Piscinibacter gummiphilus: one gene and its partner. The protein of the gene in region 1 interacts with the protein of each later gene in a pairwise test. Links are inferred from orthologs where the notes say so. Each region holds a gene or a part of one and is shown on either strand. Other genes may lie near its edges. The genes, in order: uvrB and uvrA.

The links.
Region 2: the proteins of uvrB (region 1) and uvrA interact in binary tests that used the Escherichia coli proteins (3 or more experiments, as listed by UniProt). The link is inferred for Piscinibacter gummiphilus from one-to-one orthologs.

What each region holds. Positions count from the first base shown.
Region 1 is NZ_CP015118.1:2,065,276-2,071,654, forward strand. What follows is about bases 2,376-5,302. They hold uvrB (excinuclease ABC subunit UvrB), read left to right. Parts: upstream 2,376-2,721; coding sequence 2,722-4,884; downstream 4,885-5,302. Other genes in these bases: A4W93_RS09375 (amino acid aminotransferase), read right to left, coding at 2,376-2,620; A4W93_RS09385 (low molecular weight protein-tyrosine-phosphatase), read left to right, coding at 4,881-5,302. In the rest of the region: A4W93_RS09370 (polyhydroxyalkanoate depolymerase), read right to left, coding at 1-1,221; more of A4W93_RS09375, read right to left, coding at 1,421-2,375; more of A4W93_RS09385, read left to right, coding at 5,303-5,369; Fe-S cluster assembly transcriptional regulator IscR, read left to right, coding at 5,551-6,084; A4W93_RS09395 (IscS subfamily cysteine desulfurase), read left to right, coding at 6,112-6,379. UniProt on the Escherichia coli protein: The UvrABC repair system catalyzes the recognition and processing of DNA lesions. A damage recognition complex composed of 2 UvrA and 2 UvrB subunits scans DNA for abnormalities.
Region 2 is NZ_CP015118.1:315,189-322,108, reverse strand. The notes cover bases 2,511-5,978. They hold uvrA (excinuclease ABC subunit UvrA), read left to right. Parts: upstream 2,511-2,856; coding sequence 2,857-5,778; downstream 5,779-5,978. Other genes in these bases: A4W93_RS01375 (hypothetical protein), read right to left, coding at 5,783-5,978; A4W93_RS01385 (hypothetical protein), read left to right, coding at 2,511-2,784. Also shown: A4W93_RS01395 (vWA domain-containing protein), read right to left, coding at 1-1,001; A4W93_RS01390 (sigma-70 family RNA polymerase sigma factor), read left to right, coding at 1,145-1,771; more of A4W93_RS01385, read left to right, coding at 1,771-2,510; more of A4W93_RS01375, read right to left, coding at 5,979-6,493; A4W93_RS29415 (hypothetical protein), read right to left, coding at 6,586-6,732; A4W93_RS01370 (invasion associated locus B family protein), read right to left, coding at 6,812-6,920. UniProt on the Escherichia coli protein: The UvrABC repair system catalyzes the recognition and processing of DNA lesions. UvrA is an ATPase and a DNA-binding protein. A damage recognition complex composed of 2 UvrA and 2 UvrB subunits scans DNA for abnormalities.

The DNA of each region.
Region 1 (6,379 bases):
GAAGTCGCGCACGACCGGGTAGCAGTCCTCGCGCCAGCGGCGGCCCGAGAAGATGCCGTAGTGGCCGGCGCCCATCACGTCGTAGTGGAACTGGCGGGTGGACGGGATGCCCGAGCACAGGTCGTGCGCGGCACGCGTCTGGCCGGCGCCCGAGATGTCGTCGAGTTCGCCTTCGATGGTCAGCAGCGCGGTGGTCTTGATGTCCTGCGGACGCACGAGCTGGCCGTTGACCTCCCACGTGCCGTTCACGAGCGAGTAGTCCTGGAACACCGTGTGGATGGTGTCGAGGTAGTACTCGGCCGGCATGTCGAGCACGGCGTTGTATTCGTCGTAGAACGAGCGGTGGAACTCGGCGCTTTCGTCCTCGCCGCGCATCAGGTCCATGAAGTAGTCGTAGTGGCTCTTCAGGTGGCGGTCCGGGTTCATCGCGATGAAGCCGGTGTGCTGCAGGAAGCCGGGGTACACGCGGCGGCCGCCGCCCGGGTAGTTCATCGGAACGCGGTAGATCACGTTGTTCTCGAACCACTCGTAGCTCTTGTTCATCGCCAGGTTGTTCACCGCGGTGGGCGACTTGCGGGCGTCGATGGGGCCACCCATCATCGTCATCGTGCGGGGCGTGAACTCGCCGTTGGAGGCCAGCAGCGAGATGGCCGCGAGCACGGGCACCGTGGGCTGGCACACCGACATCACGTTGACCTCGGGGCCAACGTGGCGGATGAAGTCCTGGACGTACGCGACGTAGTCGTCGAGGTGGAACGGGCCTTCCTCGGGCGGCACCATGCGGGCATCGGTCCAGTCGGTGATGAACACCTTGTGGTCGACCAGCAGCTGGCGCACGGTTTCACGCAGCAGCGTGGAATGGTGGCCCGACAGCGGCGCCACCACCAGCACCGTGGGCTGGTCCTTCATGCGGGTCAGCAGGTCGGAGTCGTCGGTGAAGCGCTTGAAGCGCAGCAGGCGGCAGAAGGGCTTCTCGAGCGCGACCTGTTCCTGCACGGCGACGTCGATGCCGCCCACCTTCACGGTGGTGATGCCGAACTCGGGCTTCTCGTATTCCTTCGCCAGCCGGTGCATCAGGTCGAGGCCGGCCGAGACGCGCGTGGCGAGCGGGGTGTGGGCGAACGGCGAGAGCGGGTGGCTGTACAGCTTGGACGACGCGGACGCGAATTCGGAGAACGGGCTCAGCATGGCCCGTTGAGATTCATAGAGCTGATACAGCATGGCGGATCCTTTGTGGCTTCTGGCCCAGGGGCACATCGCTGGCTTTGTGCGATGCACCATTCTAGGCACATGCCCTGAATCGTGCTGCAACCCGTGTTTTGGCGCTACCGGGAATAGCGGCGGTTTCGTCCGACAAATGCCCAAAATGCACGGGGGGCATGTCACGCCCGTGACACGCCCCCCGGCGAATCAGGTCGGATCAGCTGACCTTGGCGATCGCGGCGACCACCGCGTCGATGTTCTTGCTGTTCAGCGCGGCGACGCAGATGCGGCCCGAATCGACGCCGTAGACGCCGAATTCACCGCGAAGGCGCTGCATCTGCTCCACCGACAGGCCGGTGTAGCTGAACATGCCCTTCTGCAGGGTGATGAAGCTCATGTCCTGCTTCACGCCGGCGGCCTTGAGCTTGTCCTGCAGGGCGGTGCGCATCTGCTTGATGCGAACACGCATGCCGGCGAGCTCTTCTTCCCACATCGCGCGCAGGGCGGGGGTGGTCAGCACCGTGGCGACGATCTGGGCGCCGTGGGTGGGCGGGTTGGAGTAGTTCGTGCGGATCACGATCTTCAGCTGGCTCAGCACGCGGGTGGCGTCGTCCTTCGACGCGCACGCCACGCTCAGGCCGCCCACGCGCTCGCCGTAGAGCGAGAAGCTCTTCGAGAACGAGGTGGACACGAAGAAGTCGAGGCCGGCGGCGACGAACTTCTCGATCACGGCGCCGTCTTCCTTGATGCCTTCGCCGAAGCCCTGGTAGGCCATGTCGAGGAAGGCCACGAGGTTGCGCGACTTCACGGCGGCGACCACCTGGTCCCACTGGGCCGGGGTGATGTCGTAGCCGGTCGGGTTGTGGCAGCAGGCGTGCAGCACGACCACGGTGCCGGCGGGGGCGCCGTTCAGGGCGGCGATCATGCCGTCGAAGTTCACGCCGCGCTTGGCCGCGTCGTAGTACGGGTACGTGTCGACCTTGAAGCCGGCGTTCTGGAACAGCGCGCGGTGGTTTTCCCAGCTCGGGTCGCTGATGAGGACGGTGGCGTTCGGGTTCAGGCGCTTCAGGAAGTCGGCGCCGATCTTCAGGCCGCCGGTGCCGCCCACGGCCTGCACCGTGGCCACGCGGCCTTCGGAGACGATGGCGCTGTCGGTGCCGAACACGAGGCCCTGCACGGCCTTGTCATAGGCGGCGATGCCGTCGATGGGCAGGTAGCCGCGCGGCTTGGCCGCGTCGACCAGTTGCTTTTCGGCTTCCTGGACGCACTTGAGGAGGGGCAGCTTGCCGTTGTCGTCGAAGTACACGCCCACGCCCAGGTTCACCTTGGCGGGGTTGGGGTCGGCGTTGAACTGCTCGTTGAGGCCCAGGATGGGGTCGCGCGGGGCCATTTCGACGGCAGTGAACAGCGAAGTCATTGAGACAGTCCTTGTCAGTAGGGCAAACTTTGGTTTTGGGCTACCCTGCGCGATTGGCCTGCGAGCCTGCATCGCGGGATAACCCGAGGATTTTATCTGCCATGGCCGGAATTTCCGAAACTTCATCCGAGATCGCCGAGGTGGCTTCGCCGGGGGCGGGTGAATTCGTCACGTTCCCCGATTCGCCGTTCCAGCTGTTCCAGCCCTATCCGCCGGCGGGCGACCAGCCCACGGCCATCGAGCAGCTCGTGGAGGGGGTCGAGGACGGCCTGTCGTTCCAGACCCTGCTGGGGGTGACCGGCTCGGGCAAGACGTACACGATGGCCAACGTGATCGCGCGGCTCGGCCGCCCGGCCATCGTGTTCGCGCCGAACAAGACGCTCGCGGCCCAGCTCTACAGCGAGTTCCGCGAGTTCTTCCCGCGCAACGCCGTCGAGTACTTCGTCAGCTACTACGACTACTACCAGCCCGAGGCCTACGTGCCCCAGCGCGACCTGTTCATCGAGAAGGACAGCGCGATCAACGAGCACATCGAGCAGATGCGCCTGTCGGCCACGAAGAGCCTGCTGGAGCGGCGCGACGTGGTGATCGTGGCCACCGTGTCGGCCATCTACGGCATCGGCAACCCGGCCGACTACCACCGCATGGTGATGACGCTGCGCACGGGCGACAAGATGGACCAGCGCGACGTGATCGCGCAGCTGATCCGCATGCAGTACCAGCGCAACGAGGCCGACTTCTCGCGCGGCACGTTCCGCGTGCGCGGCGACACCATCGACGTGTTCCCGGCCGAACACTCGGAGCTGGCGGTCCGCATCGAGCTGTTCGACGACGAGATCGAGACGCTGCAGCTGTTCGACCCGCTCACCGGCCGCATCCGCCAGAAGATCGTGCGCTTCACGGTGTACCCGTCGAGCCACTACGTCACCCCGCGCGACCGGGTGCTGGCCGCGGTGGAGACCATCAAGCTCGAGCTGCGCGAGCGGCTGGCCGAGCTGACCTCGGCGGGCAAGCTCGTCGAGGCCCAGCGCATCGAGCAGCGCACGCGCTTCGACCTCGAGATGCTGCAGGAGATCGGCCACTGCAAGGGCATCGAGAACTACACGCGGCACCTGTCGGGCTCGGCACCCGGGGAGCCGCCGTCCACGCTGGTGGATTACCTCCCGCGCGACTCCGTCATGTTCCTCGACGAGAGCCACGTGATGATGGGCCAGCTGGGTGGCATGTACAACGGCGACCGCGCCCGCAAGACCACCCTCGTCGAATACGGCTTCCGCCTGCCGTCGGCCCTCGACAACCGGCCGCTGCAGCTGCAGGAGTTCGAGAAGAAGATGCGCCAGGTGGTGTTCGTCTCGGCCACGCCGGCCGACTACGAGAAGGAACATGCCGGGGCGGTGGTGGAGCAGGTGGTCCGCCCCACCGGTCTCGTCGACCCGATGGTGGACGTGCGCCCGGCCACGCACCAGGTGGACGACGTGCTGCAGGAGATCCGCCTCCGCGTCGAGAAGAACGAGCGGGTGCTGATCACCACGCTCACGAAGCGCATGGCCGAGCAGCTCACCGACTACCTCACCGACAACGGCGTGAAGGTGCGGTACCTGCACAGCGACATCGACACGGTCGAGCGGGTCGAGATCCTGCGCGACCTGCGCCTGGGCACCTTTGACGTGCTGGTGGGCATCAACCTGCTGCGCGAGGGCCTGGACATCCCCGAGGTGTCGCTCGTGGCCATCCTCGATGCCGACAAGGAAGGTTTCCTGCGCTCCGAGCGTTCGCTGATCCAGACCATCGGCCGGGCGGCGCGCAACCTGAACGGCCGCGCCATCCTGTACGCCGACCGGATCACCGACTCCATGTCGCGCGCGCTCGGCGAGACCGAACGCCGCCGCAACAAGCAGATCGAGCACAACGCCAAGATGGGCATCACGCCCCGCTCGGTGGCCAAGCAGGTGCGCGACCTGATCGACGGCGTCTACTCCGAGAAGTCCGCGAAGGACGACCTGAAGGCGGCCCGCGAGGCGGCCGAGGTCGAGGTCATGTCCGAGAAGGACCTCGGCAAGCGCATCAAGCAGCTCGAGAAGCAGATGCTCGAGCACGCCCGCAACCTCGAGTTCGAAAAGGCCGCCCGGGTGCGCGACCAACTGGCCCACCTGCGCGAGCAGGTCTTCGGCGCCGCCGGGGCCGACCATCCCGACGGGGTGGTGGTCCCGTCGCCTCCACCGCCGCCCAAACCCGTGGCGGCACCGAAGCGGGGGCGCAAATGAGCAAGCCGTACCGTGTGCTGATGGTCTGCATGGGCAACATTTGCCGGTCGCCCACCGCCGAGGGGGTGCTGCGCCACAAGCTGAAGGCGGCCGGCCTGGACGGCCTGGTCGAGGTGGATTCGGCCGGCACCCACGCCGACTGGCACAAGGGCCACCCGCCCGACCCCCGGTCGGTCGCCCATGCCCGCAAGCGGGGCTACGACCTGACGGCGCTGCGCGCCCGCATGGTCACCTCGGCCGATTTCGAGCGCCACGACCTGATCCTGGTCATGGACGACGACAACTGGGCGGTGGTGCAGGAGCGCTGTTTGCCTGAGCACCGCGCCAAGCTCGGCCGACTGGGTGACCACGGCCGGGAGAAGGCGGCGGAGATCCCCGATCCGTACTACGGTCCCCCCGGTGGATTCGACCGCGTGCTGGACCTCGTGGAAGCGGCGTGCGACGGCCTCGTCGAACGCCTTACCACCGAAGTCCGCAAGCGGTGAGGGGAACTTCCCGAGAAGAAGCCGACCGAAAAAGTAGGCTTCATGTATACTTGAGTAACGCCGTCGGAATATTCCCGAGGGTTTACCCGCTGACCCAGGTCAGCAGGGTGCTCGACAAGCGTGAAGTCACCCATCGATCGCTTTCGTTGATTGTCTTGCCCCCGGGCATCAGGAGGATTCCATGCGACTGACCACCAAAGGCCGTTTTGCCGTTACCGCCATGATCGACCTCGCGCTGCGCGAGAACACGGGCCCCGTGGCGCTGGCCGCCATCAGCGCGCGCCAGCAGATTTCGCTGTCCTACCTGGAACAGCTGTTCGGCAAGCTGCGCCGCCATGAACTCGTCGAAAGCACCCGGGGTCCGGGCGGCGGGTACGCGCTGGGCCGCAAGTCGGAGGAGATCACCGTCGCCGACATCATCGTCGCGGTGGACGAACCCATCGACGCCACCGGCTGCAGCGGCAAGGAAAACTGCATGGGCGAGGACACCGGCAAGTGCATGACGCACGACCTGTGGGCCAGCCTCAATTCCAAGATGATCGAGTACCTCGACTCCATCTCGCTGCGCAAGCTGGTCGACGAGCAACTGGCCAAGGGCGTGTCCATTGAGGAGCACCCGGTCAAGCGCGCCATCTCGACGCAGCCCGTCGTCAAGCCCATCAAGATCACGGCCCCCAACTCCGTCTTCGCCCTGGGCACCGCTTTCTCGAAGTAAGTAAGTCGTTTTTCTCCTGCTACTGCCATGGACATGACCCCGCATTTCCCGATCTACATGGACTACGGTGCCACGAGCCCCGTGGACCAGCGCGTCGTCGACGCGATGATTCCCTGGTTGCGCGAGCACTTCGGCAACCCGGCATCGCGCAGCCACGCGTGGGGTTGGGAGGCGGAGGCCATCGTCGAGAAGTCGCGCGAACAGGTCGCGACCCTCATCGGTGCAGACCCCCGCGAGATCGTGTGGACGTCGGGGGCCACCGAATCCATCAACCTGGCGATCAAGGGCGCCGCGC
Region 2 (6,920 bases), 1.8 Mb from region 1 along the record:
AGGTTGTCGGTGAAGTCGGCCGTGCGTGTGAGGAAGGCGTCGCCCTTGTCGCGGTAGGCGACGAGGCCGTAGCAGATGTCGGGCTGGCCGGGCAGCTTGCCGATCTGTTGCGACATCGCGAGCATCGAGGACTTCAGCTTCGCGATCTCGTCGCCCATCGAGCCGGTCGCGTCGACGAGGAAGACGAGGTCGAGGCGCGGCCGGGCCACGGGCGCCGCGCGGTCGAGGCGCACCTGCACCGCATGGGCCTGGCCGCGGGTCAGCGTCGCGCGGCCCATCGCGCCCTGCTTGCGCACGGCGATGCCCAGCACGCGGTCGGCGTTGCCGTCGCCCGGCAGGAACGCGCGCGGGTGCAGCCACACGCGGCCCGCGGTGTCCGTGCGGGCCCAGGCCACGGGCTCGGCGACGCCGGGGCGTTGCACCGCGACCTCGGCGTCGTGCACCGGGCGGCCGTCGGCGTCCACCACCTCCAGCGGATACCGCTCGCTGACGTCGCGGTCGCGCACGGTGACGCCCTGGGCACGCCGCTGCCGGTACGCGAGGTACTCGCCGAAGTCGGCGTTGTCGTCCACCACGCCGGCGGTGACGGTGACCGCGGGCTCCTGTTGCGGACGGGGCTTGGGCGCGGGGGAAGGCGGCGGTGCGAAGGCCGGTGCCGCCGCGGCGGACTTGCTCACGGCCCGGGCCTCGTCGGCCGCGGCGGCCGACTCCCGCGCGCGGGACGCGCCGGCGGGCTCGAGCATCGGGGCCTCACGCCGCAGCCGCCCCTGCGATTCGGCCTGGGGTCCCGGCACCTCGCGCACCGCGGGCAGGCGATGGCAGTCGGCCGCCTGCGGCGCGGTGAACCGCACCGGCGAGAAGTCGGTGCCATCCGCGGGCGTGTCGTTCCAGGACGGAGGCCAGGGCTGGGGCGACAGCGCCTGGGCGCCGAGGGCGAGCGCAAGGGCGGACAGGGCGGCCGGCACACGCAGCCGGCGGACGAAATGGGCGAACGGGGTCATGGTCTTCTCCAGTGGACGCGATGGAATGCCTCCACTGACACGCACCACGCCGCCGGACGGGGTGAACTTTTTTTCGCACCCGCCGATCACCCCGTTCGCCACCGCCGGACGTATCACCCCGTCATGAGGCAGACTCTCGACCGATGCCCACCGCCCGCCCCGACGACGAACCGGATGACCTGCTGATGGCCGCCTACGCCAACGGCGACGACACCGCCTTCGAGCGCCTGTACACGCGCCACGAAGCCGGGCTGTACCGCTTCGTGCGGCGGCTGCTCGGCCCGGCGCTGGCCGCGCAGGCAGACGAGGTGTTCCAGGACACGTGGATGCGGGTGGTGAACGCCCGCAAGGGCTGGATGCCGCAGGGCGCGAGCTTCCGCACGTGGCTCTTCACGCTCGCCCACCACCGCGTGATCGACGTGTGGCGGCGCAGCGGCCGCGAGGTCACGCCCGTCGACGACGGCGATGCACCGTGGGAGCCCGACGCCGAGGCCGGCTCGGCCTGGGCCCGCTGGCCCGCGCCCCACACGGAGGACATCGCCTTCTGGCGCAAGGCCGGTGAACGCCTGCTGCACTGCCTCGAACAGCTGCCCCTCGCGCAGCGCAGCGCGTTCCTGCTGCACCACGACGACGAGCTGCCGCTGGCGGACGTCGCCCGCGCGCTGGAGGTGGGATTCGAGACCGCGAAGACCCGGCTGCGCTACGCGATGGCCAAGCTGCGCACGTGCATGGGCGCGCACCTCGCGCCGCTGCAGACCTCGGAGCCGTGATGCACAGCACCGACGAACCCCGCGACGGCTGGCTCAAGAAGGCGCTCGACCACGCGCCCGACACCCCCGTGCCGCCGGCGCTGCGCGAGACGATCCTGCGCGCATCGCGGTCGCCGGGGCCGGCACCGGCCGCCGTGCCGTGGTGGTCGCGGCTGTCGGCCTGGATCGTGCGGCCGCAGGTGGCCGCCGGGTTCGCGAGCGTGGCGATGGTCACCGTGGCGGGGCTGCTGTGGCACGACGAGCCGCTGCCGCCGATGCCCGCCTCGACCCCGCCCGCGGCACGGGCACCCGCCGCCGAGGCGCCCGTGGTGCCGGCCGCCCCGGCCCCTGCGCCGGTCGCGGAGCCGCCTCCTGCGAAGCCCGCGCCGGCCCGGCCGCCCGCGCCCAAGGCCCGCGAGGTGGCGCCGCCCGTGATGAAACCCGCCCCGGCCGCCGACACCGCGGCACGGTCGGAACCGCCCATGCTGGAGACGACGGCGGTCCCCCTCCCCGCACCGCCGCCCGCACCCGCGCCGGCAGTGGCAGCCGCCCCGCCCCCACCCGCCGCCGAGGCCCCGGCGGAACGCCGCGCAGCGGCCGCCGAATCCGCCCGGGCCGACAGCCAGCGCAAGTCGATGGCCCCGAGCGGCGCGCTGCGCCGCCAGGCGGAGGCGTCCGCCGGTGCGGCCTTCGCGCCCACCCCGGCGCGCCTGGCCGACGTGCGCGCCGCCCTCGCCGCCACGCCGGACCGCTGGACCTGGCAGCGCCAGAGCGGCATGGCCCAGCCGGCGGGCACACCGGTGTCGGACTGGCTCGCCCTGCTCGACGCCTCCGCCGGTTCAGGCTGGACCGCCGCCTCCGGCCCCCGCACCGGCGCCGCCGAATTGCAGCTGCTGCTCGACGGCCAGCCCGCGCACCGCTGGGTGGTGACCGACCAGGCGGTGTTCTGGTTCTCGCCCGGCGGCACGTGGCAGGCCCCGGTGGGGGCGCCCGCGGCACGCCGGTTGCTGGAAGCCCTCGAGACGCTCCCCTGAACGGTGCCCCTGCTGACGCGCGTTGGCAGGGGGCCTCGCTATCATCTTCCGTTTCCCTTCCGCGTGACCCTCATGCCGCCCCGCCCTGCCCTGACCGACGACCCCGCCGCCCGGATCGAGGCGGCCCTGACCGCGGAAGCCTCCATCGAGGCCCCCACGATCCGCGTGCGTGGCGCACGCACCCACAACCTCAAGGACATCGACCTCGACATCCCGCGCAACCGCCTCGTGGTCATCACCGGCCTGAGCGGTTCGGGCAAGTCGAGCCTCGCGTTCGACACGCTGTACGCCGAGGGCCAGCGCCGCTACGTCGAGAGCCTGAGCACGTACGCGCGCCAGTTCCTGCAGCTGATGGACAAGCCCGACGTCGACGTGATCGAGGGCCTGAGCCCCGCGATCAGCATCGAGCAGAAGGCCACGTCGCACAACCCGCGCTCCACCGTGGGCACGGTCACCGAGATCCACGACTACCTGCGCCTGCTGTACGCCCGCGCCGGCACGCCGTACTGCCCGCTGCACGACGAACCGCTGCAGGCGCAGAGCACCAGCCAGATGGTGGACGCGGTGCTCGCGCTGCCCGCCGGCACGAAGCTCATGGTGCTGGCCCCGGTGGTGCGCGACCGCAAGGGCGAGTTCGGCGACCTCTTCGCCGACATGCAGACCCAGGGCTACGTGCGCTTCCGCGTGGACGGCGACACGTACGAGGCCACCGACGTGCCCAAGCTCAAGAAGAGCGAGAAACACGACATCGACGTGGTGATCGACCGCGTGAAGGTGCAGCCGGGCCTGCAGCAGCGCCTCGCCGAAAGCTTCGAGGCCGCGATGCGCATCGCCGACGGCCGCGCGATGGCGCTCGAGATGGACACCGGTGCCGAGCACCTGTTCTCCAGCAAGTTCGCCTGCCCCGTCTGCAGCTACAGCCTGAGCGAACTCGAGCCGCGCCTGTTCTCGTTCAACTCGCCGGTGGGCGCGTGCCCCAGCTGCGACGGCCTCGGCCACGTGACCGCGTTCGACCCCGAGCGCGTGGTCGCCTTCCCGTCGCTGAGCCTCGCGAGCGGTGCGGTCAAGGGCTGGGACCGGCGCAACGGCTACACGTTCTCGCTGCTCGAGAGCGTGGCCAGGCACTACAAGTTCGACATCGACACGCCGTACGAGAAGCTGCCGAAGAAGGCGCAGAAGGCGCTGCTGTACGGCTCGGGCGAGGAGGAGATCGCGTTCGTCTACGAGGCCGAGGGCGCCAACGGCAAGATGCGCAGCGTGCGGCGCACGCATGCGTTCGAGGGCATCATCCCGAACCTCGAGCGGCGCTACAAGGAGACCGACTCGGCCGCCGTGCGCGAGGACCTGTCGCGCTACCAGGCCCCGCGCCCGTGCCCCGAGTGCCACGGCGCGCGGCTGCGCAGCGAGGCGCGGCACGTGTTCCTGTCCGGGGCCGACGGCTCCAAGGGCGAACCCATCTACACGGTGGAGCACAAGACGCTGCGCCAGTGCCTCGACGACTTCGGCCGCCTCGAACTGAAAGGCGCGAAGGCCGAGATCGCCGACAAGGTGATCAAGGAGATCCGCTCGCGGCTGAAGTTCCTGAACGACGTGGGCCTGAACTACCTGAGCCTCGACCGCAGCGCCGACACGCTGAGCGGCGGCGAGGCGCAGCGCATCCGGCTCGCCTCGCAGATCGGCTCGGGCCTCACCGGCGTGATGTACGTGCTCGACGAACCGAGCATCGGCCTGCACCAGCGCGACAACGACCGCTTGATCGGCACGCTGCGCCACCTGCGCGACCTCGGCAACAGCGTGCTGGTGGTCGAACACGACGAGGACGCCATCCGCGCCGCCGACCACGTGATCGACATGGGCCCCGGCGCCGGCGTGCACGGGGGGCAGGTGATCGCCCAGGGCACGGCGGCGGAGGTGGCCGCGAACGCCGAGTCCCTCACCGGCAAGTACCTCGCGCAGGTGCTGCGCATCGCGGTGCCCGAACAGCGCCGCGAGCCCATCGCCGGCCTGCGCATCCTCAACGCCCGTGGCAACAACCTCAAGGGCGTGACCGTGGACGTGCCGGTGGGCGTGATGACGTGCGTGACCGGTGTGTCCGGCTCGGGCAAGAGCACGCTCGTCAACGACACGCTGTACGCCGCGGTGGCCCGCCACCTCTACAACAGCCACACCGAACCCGAGGCCCACGACGGCATCGAGGGGCTCGACGCGTTCGACAAGGTCATCAACGTCGACCAGAGCCCCATCGGCCGCACGCCACGCAGCAACCCGGCCACGTACACCGGCCTCTTCACGCCCATCCGCGAGCTGTTCGCCGAGGTGCCCACCGCACGCGAGCGCGGCTACGGTCCGGGCCGCTTCAGCTTCAACGTGGCCGGCGGCCGCTGCGAGGCGTGCCAGGGCGACGGGGTGCTGAAGGTCGAGATGCACTTCCTGCCCGACGTGTACGTGCCGTGCGACGTCTGCCACGGCCGGCGGTACAACCGCGAGACGCTCGAGGTGCAGTACAAGGGCAAGAACATCACCGAGGTGCTCGACATGACGGTGGAGGACGCCCACGCGTACTTCAGCGCCGTGCCGAACCTCGCGCGCAAGCTGCAGACGCTGCTGGACGTGGGCCTCGGCTACATCCGCCTGGGCCAGAGCGCCACCACGCTGTCGGGCGGCGAGGCGCAACGCGTGAAGCTCGCGCTCGAACTGAGCAAGCGCGACACCGGCCGCACGCTCTACATCCTCGACGAACCCACCACCGGCCTGCACTTCGCCGACATCGACCTGCTGCTGAAGGTGCTGCACCAGCTGCGCGACGCCGGCAACACGCTGGTGGTGATCGAGCACAACCTCGACGTGATCAAGACGGCCGACTGGATCATCGACATGGGCCCGGAAGGTGGGGCCGGCGGCGGCCGGGTGGTGGCCCAGGGAACCCCCGAGCAGGTCGCCGCGGCGCCCGACAGCGTGACGGGACGTTACCTCGCGCCGCTGCTCTCCCGCTGAACCGTCAGGGGCCCACGGGTGCCCAGTTGCCCGTCAGGTTGACGAGCCGGCAGGCCGACATCTCGGGCTTGCGGCGCCCCTCGCAATCCGCGAGCGCACGTTGCGCGGCCTCCTGGTCGGACGCCGCACCGGCCACGTAGCCGAAGGCACCACCCGTGGACGCCGCGAAGGCCTTGTTGCCACCGGCGGGCCAGTAGTCGGAGCGGAAGACGGTGCGGGCGTCGGCCGTGAGGCCGTAGACACCCAGGCGCTCGTCGGTGACCTGCGGCGCGACGGGCGAACCGCCGCCCCAGACGTACCAGCCGGCGCCGGCCAGCACCGCGAGCACGACGGCGGCGGCGCCGGCGATCACCACCGTGCGGCGCGGAGGCACCTTGGCGGATGCGGACGCGGAGGCCTTCGCGGCGGCCGCGCGCGGCGCGGGTTCGGAAGCGGGCACGCTGTCGTCGCGGCGGGATTCCGCGAGGTCGGCGCGCGTCTCGGACTCGTCGGGCTCGACAAGCACCTTCGCGCCGATGCGCTCGAATTTCGCCACGTAGCGCGTGGCATCGTCGAACACCATGCCCTTCTTGAGCACGGTGCGCTTGCCCGAGAACATCGAGTCCTGCCGCGCCTGGCTCAGGTGCAGCAGTTCGGCCATCTTGCGCTGGACGTCTTCGACGCGGTGACCTTCGAGCACGTCACCGGCAAAGACCAGTCGGAATCGATCGCTCATGGATCACCGGCGGGGAAGTTGACGGGGGGAACTGCCGGTTGATTGTCTGCCAAACCGGAAGCGCCGTCACCTCGCCCCGGCGGGGGGCCGGGTCACGACCGGGTGGGGTCGTTCTCGGGCTCCGAGCACCAGTCGCCCTGCATCAGCGCGCAGACGTGCGGGTGGACGAGGCAGAAGCCGAGGCCGATCACGAGGGCCAGCACGGCGGTGACCACGAGGAAGGAAACGAGGAGGCTCAAGGTCGACTCCCGATGCGAATGGGAAGAGAGGGGTTCGATGTGGAACGGGGCCTCCAGGAGGAGGCCCCGCGGGGGGTGCTTACTGCTTGTACTTGGCCTTCGCCTGGTTCGTGCACGCCGTCTTGGCGTCGCCCGCCAGCGCGTCGCACTTCTCGGCCTCGGCCTTGTACGCGACCTTGTTCTTGTCC